DNA from 2 places in the Variovorax sp. 05L425 genome. Region 2 is predicted to be linked to the other one. Evidence: riboswitches for the same ligand, from Rfam matches in the RefSeq annotation. Region 2 holds a riboswitch; the other holds the start of a gene.
The links. Region 2 has a riboswitch for glycine ahead of AC1DN9_RS07955 (D-amino acid dehydrogenase). Riboswitches for the same ligand answer to the same signal wherever they lie in the genome.
Positions count from the first base shown of each region.

Region 1: linked by a shared signal. The riboswitch ahead of gcvT (glycine cleavage system aminomethyltransferase GcvT) and the one ahead of AC1DN9_RS07955 (D-amino acid dehydrogenase) in region 2 are both predicted to bind glycine.

Region 1 covers NZ_JBFTNY010000002.1:235,282-241,593, forward strand. The annotation lists gene AC1DN9_RS03310 (ROK family protein) at 1-320, opposite strand, end outside; gene AC1DN9_RS03315 (alpha/beta fold hydrolase) at 342-1,130, opposite strand; gene AC1DN9_RS03320 (ABC transporter permease/substrate-binding protein) at 1,310-2,824, shown strand; glycine riboswitch at 2,911-3,010, shown strand; glycine riboswitch at 3,026-3,136, shown strand; gene gcvT (glycine cleavage system aminomethyltransferase GcvT) at 3,184-4,347, shown strand; gene gcvH (glycine cleavage system protein GcvH) at 4,409-4,786, shown strand; gene gcvP (aminomethyl-transferring glycine dehydrogenase) at 4,825-6,312, shown strand, end outside.
Region 2 covers NZ_JBFTNY010000005.1:113,481-119,792, reverse strand. The annotation lists gene AC1DN9_RS07965 (PhaM family polyhydroxyalkanoate granule multifunctional regulatory protein) at 4-771, shown strand; gene AC1DN9_RS07960 (FIST signal transduction protein) at 815-2,083, shown strand; gene AC1DN9_RS07955 (D-amino acid dehydrogenase) at 2,044-3,366, opposite strand; glycine riboswitch at 3,455-3,560, opposite strand; glycine riboswitch at 3,565-3,665, opposite strand; gene AC1DN9_RS07950 (FAD-dependent oxidoreductase) at 3,692-4,963, opposite strand; glycine riboswitch at 5,019-5,125, opposite strand; gene AC1DN9_RS07945 (helix-turn-helix domain-containing protein) at 5,263-5,997, opposite strand; gene AC1DN9_RS07940 (hypothetical protein) at 6,121-6,312, shown strand, end outside.

The DNA.
Region 1 (6,312 bases), on a different contig from region 2:
TCTTCCGCGAATTCCTCGATGACCGCGTGGACCACGTCCGCCGCCTCGGACGCCTTTTCGCCGAGCGCCTGGTCGAGCATCTTCTTGCTCATCTCCGTGGAATGAAGACCGCCCAGCGGGTCGTTTCCCTTCTTTCGGCGACGACGGCGCCAGCGTTCCAGCAGTTCCCTGAAGGCGGTCTGGCTGGCCTGGTCGCCGATGAAGCCGTCCTTGTCGCGCAACTGGAGGCTGTAGCCCTCGACCACGACCGAAGGCAGTTCGCGTGCGCCGTGCACGTCGGGCAGAGGATGCGCGTCTTTTTCGACTTTCTCTTTTGCCATCGTGTTTCCCGGATGCGCCGTTCAGTCGGCCGTGGTCGCAAGTATCAGGCGTGCGGCTTCCTCCGGCGCATCCCAATGCGGATAGTGGCCGCATCGCTCGAACCAATGGATGTGCGCATCGGGGAAAAGCGCCTGCGCGCGAGCGGCCTGCCTCGGGAAGCAGATCCGGTCGAAGCGCCCCCAGCCGATCACGAGTTGCTTGTCCAGGCTCCCGGCCGCCACGCCTTCCTGCGGCGACCCTTGCACCAGGCTCTTCAGCATCATGCTGAACGACGATGCCGAGGCCCAGTTGCGCATTTCGTCCAGAACCATCGAAGGCGAAAGGCCGGCGGCCTGGGCCGATACCTGCCTCAGCAGGAGCACGCGCGACCATTCGTGCGTCGTGATCGCGGGCATCGCGAACTGCAGCGCGCGCGCCAGCCGCCACGAGAGGCAGACGGAGGCCCGGTAGGCGTGGCGCTCCCATCCTTCCCAGAAGCCCACAGGCCCCAACGAGACGACCGCCCCCAGCACGCCGCCGCGCCGCGCCAGTTCCAGAATCAATTGCGCCCCCTCCGAACTGCCGGCGGCATCGATGCCCACCAAGTCGTGTTCATGCAGAAACTGAGCGACCGCGTCGCACATCGTGCGAATGGAGACTTCGCCTTTCAGCTCCGGACTCTTGCCGAAACCCGGCAGATCGATCGCCACGACACTGCGCTGTGCGGCCAGCGGCGTCAGCACGGTCCGCCACGACCGCCAGGTGCCGCCAAGGCCATGGACCAGCAACAGGGGCTTGCCTTCACCGCGTCGAACATAGTTGATCCGCACTTGTTCATTCTGCGTTCATCCGCTGCAGTGCAGCATCGGCACGGCGCACCATCCTTTGTAGGAGAAGGAGCCTGTGCATCGGATGGTCCTCGCCGCCATGACGCCGATACACTGGGTCGATGCGTCCACTGCGCCGAATCTGGGTCACCACCCTGGCCTGCCTGGGCCTGCTGGGCCTTATGGGCCTTCTGGGCAACCCCACGCCGTCGCACGCGCAAGGCGGGGCCGACGGGCTTCGCATCGGCTCCAAGCGATTCACCGAGTCGTACATCCTGGCAGAGGTTCTCGCGCAGACTGCGGCGCCGCATACCGCCACCCCCCCGGTGGTCCGGCAGGGACTCGGCAACACGGCCATCGTCTACGAGGCCTTGAGTTCCGGCAGCATCGATCTCTATGCCGAATACACCGGTACCATCGCCCTGGAGATCCTCAAGAGCCCTCAGTCGATGACGCTCGAGGACATGAACGCGGCGCTCCGGCCGCTGGGCCTGGGCGCGGCGATTCCCTTCGGGTTCAACGACGGCTATGCGCTCGCCATGCGCGCGGCCGATGCGGACCGCCTCGGCGTGCGAAGCCTGAGCGACCTCGCCAGCCATCCTGAACTGAAGCTCGGACTGTCGAACGAATTCATCGGCCGCGCCGACGGCTGGCAAGGGTTGGCTGCTCGATACGGTTTCACACAGACGCCGACGGGGCTGGATCATGGGCTCGCCTACGACGCCATCGCGGCGAAGCAGATCGACGTCACCGACATCTACACCACCGACGCCAAGATCGATCATCTCGGCCTCCGTGTGCTCGAGGACGACCGCCAATATTTCCCTCGCTACGACGCGGTGGTGCTCTACCGGCTCGACGTGCCGACAAGATTGCCCAAGGCGTGGGCGGCATTGCAGAAACTCGAAGGCCGCGTCGACGAGCACGCCATGATCGCAATGAATGCGCGTGCCGAATTGCAGGGCGTGGCGTTCGACGCGATCGCGCGTGACTTCCTGGCGCAGAGCAAGATCGTCGCCCAGGCACCCGCCGCCAAGACAACCGGCTCCGCCCTCCCCAAGGAGGCCGCGGCACGGGGTTTCCTCGCCAAGCTGTTCGGCCCCGACCTTGTCCGCCTCGCGCGTCAGCATCTGCTGCTGGTGGCGGTCTCGGTCGGCGTCGCCATCCTGATCGCGGTGCCGTTAGGAGTCCTCGTTTTTCCGCACCTGAACGCGCGTGCGCTCGTCCTGGGGCTCACGGGCCTGCTGCAGACCATTCCCTCGCTCGCACTGCTGGCGATCCTGATCTCGGCCGTCGGCGCGATCGGCCTGGTGCCGGCGCTGATCGCGCTCACGCTCTATTCGCTCTTGCCGATCATGCGGAACACGGTCACCGGCCTGGCCGAAGTCCCGGTCGGGTTGCGGCAGGCAGGGACCGCACTGGGAATGACCGGCGGCCAGACCCTGCGGGTGGTGCTGCTGCCGCTGGCACTCCCCACGATCCTTGCCGGCGTGCGGACGGCGACGACCATCGCCATCGGCACCGCGACGATTGCGGCCTTCATCGGCGCGGGCGGTTTCGGCGAACGCATCGTGACCGGCCTGGCACTCAACGATCGCGAACTGCTGGTCGCCGGGGCCATACCCGCGGCGGTGCTGGCCCTGCTCAGCGAGGCATTCTTCGAGTGCATCGAATACCTGATGCGTCGCAAATACTGAAACTTGAAACTGAACGCATCGACAGGCTTCTTCCGGTGCAGCAACTTCACTGAATTCGCCGTTGGGCACGCCTTCGATCCCTTACACTCGCGCAGTCAGGAGAGAGCCCCGCCGCGTCGGGGCCGCCGAAGGCGCAGGTCCCATCGAAGCGCGGGCCCGAACGCTCAGGCAAAAGGACTGGCGAAGCGCCCGCATTCAGGGCGTTTCCTTGCTGGAGAGAGACGACCCGTCGCGACGACGGACTCGTCCACCGAAGGAGCAAGCCCCGATCGTGGGGTGAATCTCTCAGGTAAAGCGGACAGCAGGGGTGGCCCATGGCTTCGGTCATGGATCTGGACTGCCCCCTTTTGGAGAGAGCCTTGGCCTCCGAATCGACTGACGATCTTCTGAAGACCCCGCTTCACGCCCTGCATGTGGAACTCGGCGCGCGCATGGTGCCTTTCGCCGGCTACTCGATGCCCGTGCAATACCCGGCGGGCCTCATGGCCGAACACAAGCACACGCGCGAGGCTGCGGGGCTCTTCGATATTTCCCACATGGGCCAGTTGCGCCTGTCCGGCCCCGATGCCGCGGCCGCCTTCGAGACGCTGATGCCGGTGGATGTGATCGGCCTGGCGCCCGGCAAGCAGCGCTACGGGCTGCTGCTCAATGACGACGGCGGCATCCTCGACGACCTGATGTTCTTCAACGAGGGCAACGACTCGCTGTTCGTGATCGTCAACGGCGCCTGCAAGCAGGCCGACATCGCGCACATCACCGCGAAGATCGGGCACCGTTGCCAGGTCCTGCCGATGCCCGACCACGCGTTGCTCGCGCTTCAGGGACCGCAGGCTGCCGCGACGCTGGCGCGTCTGTCGCCCGGCGTCGAGCGCTTTGTCTTCATGACCGGCGGCGCCGTGCAGATCGGCGGCATTCCGGCTTTCGTGACCCGCAGCGGGTACACCGGCGAAGACGGCTTCGAGATCTCCGTCGGCGCCGCGGACGCCGAACGCCTTGCGCGGCTGCTGCTCGCGCAACCCGAGGTCAAGCCCATCGGCCTGGGAGCGCGCAATTCGTTGCGGCTCGAAGCCGGGCTTTGCCTCTACGGCAACGACATCGACGAGACGACCACGCCAGTCGAAGCCTCGCTCGTCTGGGCCATGCAGAAAGTGCGACGTTCCGGTGGTGCGCGCGAAGGCGGCTTCCCGGGCGCGGCCAAGGTGCTGGCGCAACTCACTGCCGCGGACGGCACGGCGGGCCATCTCGACCACGACACCCTCAAGCGCAAACGCGTGGGCCTCGTCGCGCTGGAGCGTGTTCCGGTGCGCGACGGCACGCTGCTCGAATCCTTCGAAGGCCTCGCCATCGGCCAGGTGACCAGCGGACTGCTCGGCCCCACAGTCGACCGGCCCGTCGCCATGGCCTACGTTGCGCTGGCCTATTCCGAGCCCGGCACGCGCATCCAGGCGATGGTGCGCGGCAAGCCGGTGTTGATGGAAGTCAGCACCATGCCTTTCGTCCCGGCGCGCTATTTCCGCGGCTGAGACCCGATCTTCAAGTCCTGCCGATTTCGTTCCGATTTCTTATCTCAAGGAGCTTTTGTTCATGACCACCAAGTACACCAAGGATCACGAGTGGGTTCGCCAGGAAGCGGACGCGACGCTCGTCACCGTCGGCATCACCGTCCACGCGCAGGACGCACTGGGTGACGTGGTCTTCGTCGATCTGCCTGAAGTGGGCAAGACTTTCGCCCAGGGCGAGGTCGCGGGTGTGGTCGAGTCGGTCAAGGCCGCCGCCGACGTCTTCATGCCGGTCTCCGGCGAAATCACCGAAGTCAACGAAGCGCTGCGCGCCGACCCCTCGCTCGCCAACAGCGCGCCGATGGACGCAGGCTGGTTCTTCAAGGTGCGCGTCAGCGAGGTGACGCAACTCGAAAGCCTGCTCGACGACACCACGTACGAAAAGTTCGCAGCCGAAAACTGAACTAACCCCGGTCCCCTGCCCTCCTGAGCCCTCCATCCATGTCGACACCCGTCCTGCCCCTCTTCCCTTCGCTCAGCGAGCTTGAGAACGCCGAGGAATTCATTGCGCGCCACATTGGCATCGAAGCTGCTGACGAATCGCGAATGCTGTCGGCGATCGGCTCGGCCACGCGGGCCGAACTGATCGACGGCATCGTGCCGCCGGCCATCCGGCGCACGCGGCCGATGCGCTTGCCTGCGCCGGTGACGGAGGCCGACGCGCTGGCCGAACTCAAGGCCATCGCCGCGAAGAACAAGGTGGCGAAGAGCTTCATCGGACAGGGCTACTACGGCACCCACACGCCAGGCGTGATCCTGCGCAACGTGCTGGAGAACCCCGCCTGGTACACCGCCTACACGCCCTACCAGGCCGAAATCTCGCAAGGTCGCATGGAGGCGCTGGTCAATTTCCAGACGATGGTTTGTGACCTGACAGGCATGGCCATCGCGAATGCGTCGATGCTCGACGAGGCCACCGCGGCGGCCGAGGCGATGACGCTCGCGCGCCGCAGCGTCAAGAGCAAGAGCAACGTGTTCCTGGTATCGGGCGACTGCCACCCGCAGACCATCGAGGTCATCAAGACGCGCGCGGCGCCGCTGGGCATCGAGGTACGGGTCAGCACGGTGTCGGAGACCCTGCCCCACCTGATGGCGAGCTGCGAATTCTTCGGCGTTCTGGCGCAATACCCCGCCACGACGGGTCACGTACACGACCTGCGACCGCTCGCCGGCCACGCGCACCAGTTCGACGCAGCCTTCTGCGTAGCGGCCGACCTGCTCGCGCTCACGTTGCTCGCGCCGCCCGGCGAATGGGATGCGGACATCGTCTGCGGCAGCACACAGCGCTTCGGCATGCCGATGGGCAACGGCGGCCCGCATGCCGCCTACCTGGCATGCCGCGACGAATTCAAGCGCTCGCTGCCCGGGCGCATCGTGGGCGTCAGCGTCGACACGCACGGCGAGCCCGCCTACCGCCTCGCGCTGCAGACACGCGAGCAGCACATCCGGCGCGAGAAGGCGACGTCCAACATCTGTACCGCGCAAGTGCTGCCCGCGGTGATCGCCAGCATGTACGCGGTCTACCACGGACCCGAGGGCATCCGTCGCATCGCGCAGCGCGTCGCGTCACTCACGTCGATCCTCGCGCAAGGTCTCGAACAGATGGGCCGCGAGTTGATCAACGCGACGGCGTTCGACACGCTCACCGTCAAGACCGGCGAAGACACCGCGAAGATCGTGGAACGCGCCGAGGCCGCCTGCATCAACCTGGGTCTGCGCGTGCAGAACCACCTGGGCATTTCGCTCGACGAAACCACGACGCGCGCCGACATCGAGACGCTCTGGGCGCTGTTCGTGCCCGCGGGCACGCCGATGCCGCGTTTCGACGAACTCGCCGGCCGGATCGCCTCGCGCATCCCCGAGGACTTGCGCCGCACCAGCGCATTCCTGACGCATCCGGTCTTCAACACGCACAAGAGCGAAACCGCG
Region 2 (6,312 bases):
CTCATGAGCGACGCAAGCAAGCCTTTCGCCTTCAGTCAGTTCGTTCCCGGCTTCGACTTCCTGAGGAACCTGGCGAGCGGAAGCGCTTCGGCCGGCGCCAGTGCGGTTCCGGGTATGCCGAGCCTTTCCAGCTGGGTGGCGCCGACGCTCAGCGTCGAGGAAGTCGACAAGCGCATCCAGGAGCTCAAGACGGTGCAGTTCTGGCTCGAACAGAACGGTCACGCCCTCAAGGCGACCATCCAGGCGCTCGAAGTGCAGAAGATGACGCTGTCGACGCTGCGCGGCATGAATGTGCAGATGGAAGATCTGGCGAGCGTCTTCACGCGGCAGGCCGCCGCGGCGACGCCCGCATTCCGCGACGAGGCGCCGGCACAGGCCCCCGCACCGGTGGCCGAGCCGGAGCCGAAAGCGGCAGACAAGGCAGATTCCGAGGAAGCCGATGCGGCCGCCGCCAAGTCGAAGCGCGCAAAGGCCAAGGCTGACGGCCCGTCGGATGATGCGGCAGGCGTTGTGGACCCTCTTCAGTGGTGGGGCGCGCTCACGCAGCAATTCCAGCAGATTGCCAGCTCTGCCTTGCAGGAAGCATCCCAGCTGAAGATGCCGGCCGTGCCCCAACCGCTGTCCGATGCCATGGACCGGGCGATGGCGCCGGTATCCGGCAAGGCAGTGCGCAAACCTGCCCCTGTCGCAACCAAGAAGAGGCCAGCCGCCGGCCGAAGCGCCGTCGCGGCCGGCAAGTCGTCGACTTCGGCGCGCAAGCGGGCGCGCTGACACTGACAACCGTCGTCCCCTTCCCGCACAGAAAGCCGAGCGCATGAAGCTCTTTCCTTCCGGCCACGCCACCCATCCGCAATGGCGCATGGCTGCCGGACTCGTGCTCGCTCAACTGCGGGCGCAAATGGCGTTGCCCGACTACGCACACACGCCCACGCTGGGCCTGCTCTACATCACCGACCACTACTCTGCCGACGCGCAGGAAATCCTCGACCATCTGAGCGCCGAACTGCCCGAGATCACCGACTGGTCCGGCACCGTGGGCGTCGGCGTGGCGGCCAACAACGCCGAGTATTTCGACGAGCCGGCACTCAGCCTGATGCTCTGCGAATTGCCGAGCGATCAATACCGCGTGTTCTCCGGCGTGGCGCCTCTGGCCAATTCGGAGATGAGCGGCTTCGCGGCGAACACGGCGCTCGTGCATGCGGACCCGCGCACGCCGGAACTCGGCGAACTGATCGCCGAGATGGCCGATCGCACCGACACCGGCTACCTGTTCGGCGGTCTCTCGTCCGGGCGCGCCGGCTCCTTGCAGTTCGCGGTCGGCGGCAACGGCAACATCCCGGGACATGGCGCCGTGGGCGGCGTTTTCTCGGGGGGCTTGTCGGGCGTGGTGTTCGGCGAAGGCGTGCGTCTGGTGTCGCGCGTCACGCAGGGCTGCCAACCCGTGTCGGAGGAGCGTGAAATCACCGAGGTCGATGGCAACCTGCTGCTGACGCTCGATGGCGAGCCTGCACTCGATGTGCTGCTGGACGATCTGAACGTATCCCTCGACGCGCCCGAGCATGCGGTGGACGCGGTGCGTGCCACGCTGGTGGGGCTGGCCGAGGCCGGCAGCGACGGCGTCCGTCGTACGCGCGACCTGGGTGCCGATGTCCGGGTGCGGCACATCATTGGCCTCGACCCGACGCGTCGCGGCGTGGCGATTGCCGACGTGGCCGAAGTCGGCATGCGCTTGAGCTTCTGCCGGCGCAACGCGCAGGCCGCGCGCTCCGACCTCATGCGTGTGTGCGCCGAAATCCGGGAGGAACTGGAGCCCGAGGAGCAAACCTTGGCCACCGCGCGCGCAGTGGCGGCCGGCGAGGCCGAAGCGGCGCCGCATCCGGCCCGCCGCATCGCCGGTGCCGTCTACGTGAGTTGCTCAGGCCGCGGCGGCCCGCACTTCGGCGCGCCGGGCGCCGAGTTGCAGATCGTGCGACACGCGCTGGGCGATGTGCCGCTGGTCGGCTTCTTCGCCGCCGGCGAGATTGCGCGGCACCACCTGTATGGCTACACCGGCGTCTTGACGGTCTTCACCAGCGACGACTGAGGCTTCGTTTCTGCGCGCGCGCCGGTGAAGCTGAAATCCACCTCGGGCGCGAGACCGCTGACGATGCGTGCGATCGACTTGCCCGAGCCGCAGGCATGGGTCCAGCCCAGCGTGCCGTGGCCGGTGTTGAGGAACAGGTTCGGCAGTTTCGTCGCGCCGATCAGGGGCACGTTGCTCGGCGTCGCTGGGCGCAGCCCGGTCCAGAACTGAGCTTGCGTGGCGTCGGCGGCACCCGGAAACAATTGTTCGACCCGTCGCACGATGGCTTCGCAGCGCACGCGGTTCAGGTCGCGGTCGTAGCCGTTGAACTCCGCCGTGCCTGCAATGCGCATCCGATCGCCGGTTTCGGAGGTGTAGCGCGAGAAGACGAGCTTGAATTCGTCATCGGTCAACGACACCTGGTAGGCCTTGGGCGCGTCCACGACCGGCATCGTGACCGAATAGCCTTTGGCCGGGTAGATCGGCAGGCGGATGCCCAGCGGCGCGGCAAGCAGCGGGCTCAGGGAGCCCATGGCCAGCACGAAGGCATCGCCCCGGATGCGCTGGAACCGGCCCTCGCTATCGGTCGCTTCCACATGGTCGATCGTTCCGCCGGCCTCACGAAGAGCGGTCACGGTGTGGCTCATCAGGAAGCGAACACCTGCGGCCTTGGCCAGCGCCGCGAGTTCGCGCGCGAAGTGGTTCGCATCGCCCGATTCGTCTTCGGCGGTGTAGGTGGCGCCGGCCAGTTGCGGGCGGACGTGCGCCAGCGCGGGCTCAAGTTTCACTGCTTCATCTGCCGAGATGACGCGGCGATCGCAGCCCAATGCGCGCATCTGTTCGGCTGGCGCCAGAGCGGCGTCGAATTCCTTCTGCGTCGTATAGAAGTGCAGGATGCCCTGGGTCCGCTGGTCGTAGGCGATACCGGTGTCGCGGCGCAGTTGCTGCAGCGTTTCGCGGCTGTAGGTGCCCAGGCGAACGATCTGCTCGATGTTGTGGCGGGTGCGCGCCGGCGTGCATTCGCGCAGGAACTGCAGTCCCCAGAGCCACTGCCGCATGTCGGCGCGGAGGCGGAAGAGCAGGGGAGCGTCCTCCTTGCCGAGCCATTGCAGCACCTTCAGCGGCGCGCTCGGATTGGCCCAGGGCTCGGCATGGCTCACCGATATCTGGCCGCCGTTGGCGAAGCTGGTTTCGGCAGCAGGTGTGGCCTGCCGGTCGATCACGGTCACTTCATGGCCGAGTTGCTGGAGGAAGTAAGCCGAAGTCACGCCGAGCAAGCCGGCGCCAAGAACGATCACGCGCATTTCAAGAACCCTCGAAGGTTGCAGCGCTTGGCTCGAACGGAAACGGATGCTGTGAAAAAGAAAAGCAACCGGACCGTGCGTCCAAGTTGCCGCTCCCCCTGTCCTCGGTACCTGAGAGATTCACCCGTTGCGCCCGCAACAGGTTTGCTCCTTCGGTGCATCACGTGGTGTGATGGCTCTCCAGACGGCTCTGACAGTTGGTGCAGTACAGGCTCGTTTGTGCGAGCCGACCTGAGCGTTTATGGGAGTTTGCGCCTTCGGTGGGGCCGCCAAGCGGCCCGCTCTCCTGCAGTGCGGCGATTGTAGGGGCGCCGCGCCCGGCTGGCTACAGCCCTCTGAAGGCGAAGTCGAGTTCGGGCCGCAAGCCACTGACGATACGGGCGATCGATTTGCTCGCGCCGCAGGCGTGCGTCCATGTCGCCGTGCCCGGGGCGGTATTGAGGAACAGGTTGGGGACTCGCGTCTTGCCGACCATTGGCAGCCGATTGCGGCTCACCGCGTGCATGGCGGTTTCGAACGAAGCCTGCGCGGTGTCAGTCATGCCGGGAAACAGCGCCTCGATGCGCCTGAGGATCGCTTCGAAGCGGTCCGAGTCTGGCTCGCTCTGCTCGTCATGGCTCACGCGCACGGTGGAAGAAACCCGGAGATAGACACCGTTGGCGTTCTCGACGCGTGCGATTCGAAGCTTGCCCTGTCGGTCGTGCAGCGCGATGTGCGGTGCGTGCGCGGCGTCCCTGACCGGCATCGTGGCGATGTACTCGCGAACGAAATTCAGCGGCATGTCGATGCCAAGGTCTTCCGCATGCGGAACGCTCGATGCGCCCAGGGCGAGAACATAGGACTGCGCGCGCACGGTGGTGGGTTGTCCTTGTGCATCCAGCAGGTCGACATGACTGATGCGGCCGTCACGCGTCTTCAGCGAGACCACGGTGTGCTTCATCATGAAGCGCACACCGGCCGCGCGGCAAAGAAAGACGATGCTTGCCGCGAACTGGGCGGGATCGCGTGCCGGGTCCTCGAGCGAGAAAGTCGCTCCGGCGAGCTTGCTGCCGACGGCATGCAATGCAGGCTCCAGGCCCGTGGCCTCTTCGGCGGAGAGCAGACGTTCCTCGCAGCCGAGTTCGGACCAGTGGGGTGCGCGGGCCATGCGCCCATGGAAGGCTTGGGCGTCGGTGAAGAAGTTCATGAGCCCGTTCGAGCGCGGCCGTTGCGACATGCCGGCCTCGTCACGCAGCGCACGTGCGCTCTCGCGGCTGTAGGCGGCGAGACGCACCATGTGCTCAAGCGGGTCGCGTTTCGCCGGTTCGCCAATGGCTCGGTCGAGCAGCTTGGCGATGCGATGACGCACCTTTGCGCGCAGGCGGGACCAGCCGCCTTCTGTTCGTCGCGCATAGGCCGAATACGCTTCGGAGCGTTGCAGCGCAATCGCAGATTCGCTGGGTTCGGCCCGGCCCCGGGCCTTGGCGGCGGGGGTCGCGTGGCGGTCCACCACGATCACCTCGTGACCGAGTTGCTGAAGGTAATAGGCCGTCGTTACACCGAGCAAACCGGCGCCGAGCACAACCACGCGCATGTCCGAATCCTTTTGGGATGGCATGAACGGCGGGTGTTGGTGCTTACTGTGCAAAGCGCCGAGACCCGGGGTTCAGACTGCCGCTCCCTCTGTCTCCTTTACCTGAGAGTTTCATTCGCTGCGCCATGCAGCGGATTTGCTCCGTCGGTGCACCACGTCGCGTGGCGTCTCTCCAGTCGGCGATTGATCAATGTGAGGCAGTCACCGAACCGCTGTTGCGGTTCACCTGAGCGTTCATGGGAGTTTGCGCCAACGGTGGGACGACGAATGCGTCCGCTTTTCTGCGGGGCGAATTTTATAGAGGAAACCGGTTTCTGTGTGTTTCAGGCCCTGCGCAGACGCGTGAACAATTCGAACTCCCAGTTGCGCATGCCCAGGAGCAGGGTGTAGCCCTCCCGCTCCTTGGGCGACAGCTTCTGGTCGGTCTGGTGCTGCTGGGCGAAGTCCTGTGCAACGCGCTGCAGGCGGTCCAGGAAGGCAGGCGCCAGCGATTTGCTGATCGATCCATGCACCAACAGGAGGCCTTCGGCCGGGCCGTCGAAGCCGCCGCGGTAGTAGTCGAGCACGACGTTCTCGCGAAAGAAATCCATCACCGGGCCGTGCGGGCGCCATCGGAAGGTCTTGGCGAGCTTCAGGCGGTAGCGGTTCAGCGGACGCAACTCGATGATGCCGATGCGGTCGAGTTGCGCCAGGTAGCCGATGCATTCGGCCTCGGTGATGCGGTAGGCGGCGACGATCTGCTCCAGCGTCCATTGGCTCAGCACGCAGATGGCGAGCAGCAACAACTTCTTGTCCCTGACGACAGCTTTTTCTTGCTCGAGCGTCAGTTCCTTGAGCAAGGGCTGGGCGTCCGCCACGCGGCGGGCGAGTTCCGCGAAATCGATCTTGAGCGCCCGGCAGATCGCGTCGACCCGCGTCAGCGGCATGTCGCCCTTGGCGAGCATCCGCTTCACGCTGGATTCGGCCATGTCCAGCGACTTGGCGAGATCCGCGTAAGTCATGTGGGCGTTCTTGAGTTCGTTCTTGAGGGCGACGACCAGATCGACAGTGGTGCTCATGAGGTGGTGGTATTGCCGGCTGATACCGGGGGTGGTGAAAAAGTGCTCCGTATCGATTCTCGATGCCAGGGAGGGGGTCGGCAACCTAGATTGCGCCCATCGAGCTATTCATCGGAGTCCGTCATGCCACTGTCGTCCTTCTCCAACCGTGAACGTTGCCTCGTTTCGCTGTTCGCGCTGCTCCTTTTGGCCGCAATCGCCGGGCCGGTCCTTCCGGCCTCTGGCCTCGCCGGGGCGCCGTTCGCCGATCGCCATGCCTGGCACGGCCTGCCAAATGCGATGGATGTGTTGAGCAACCTGCCCTTCGTCGCGATC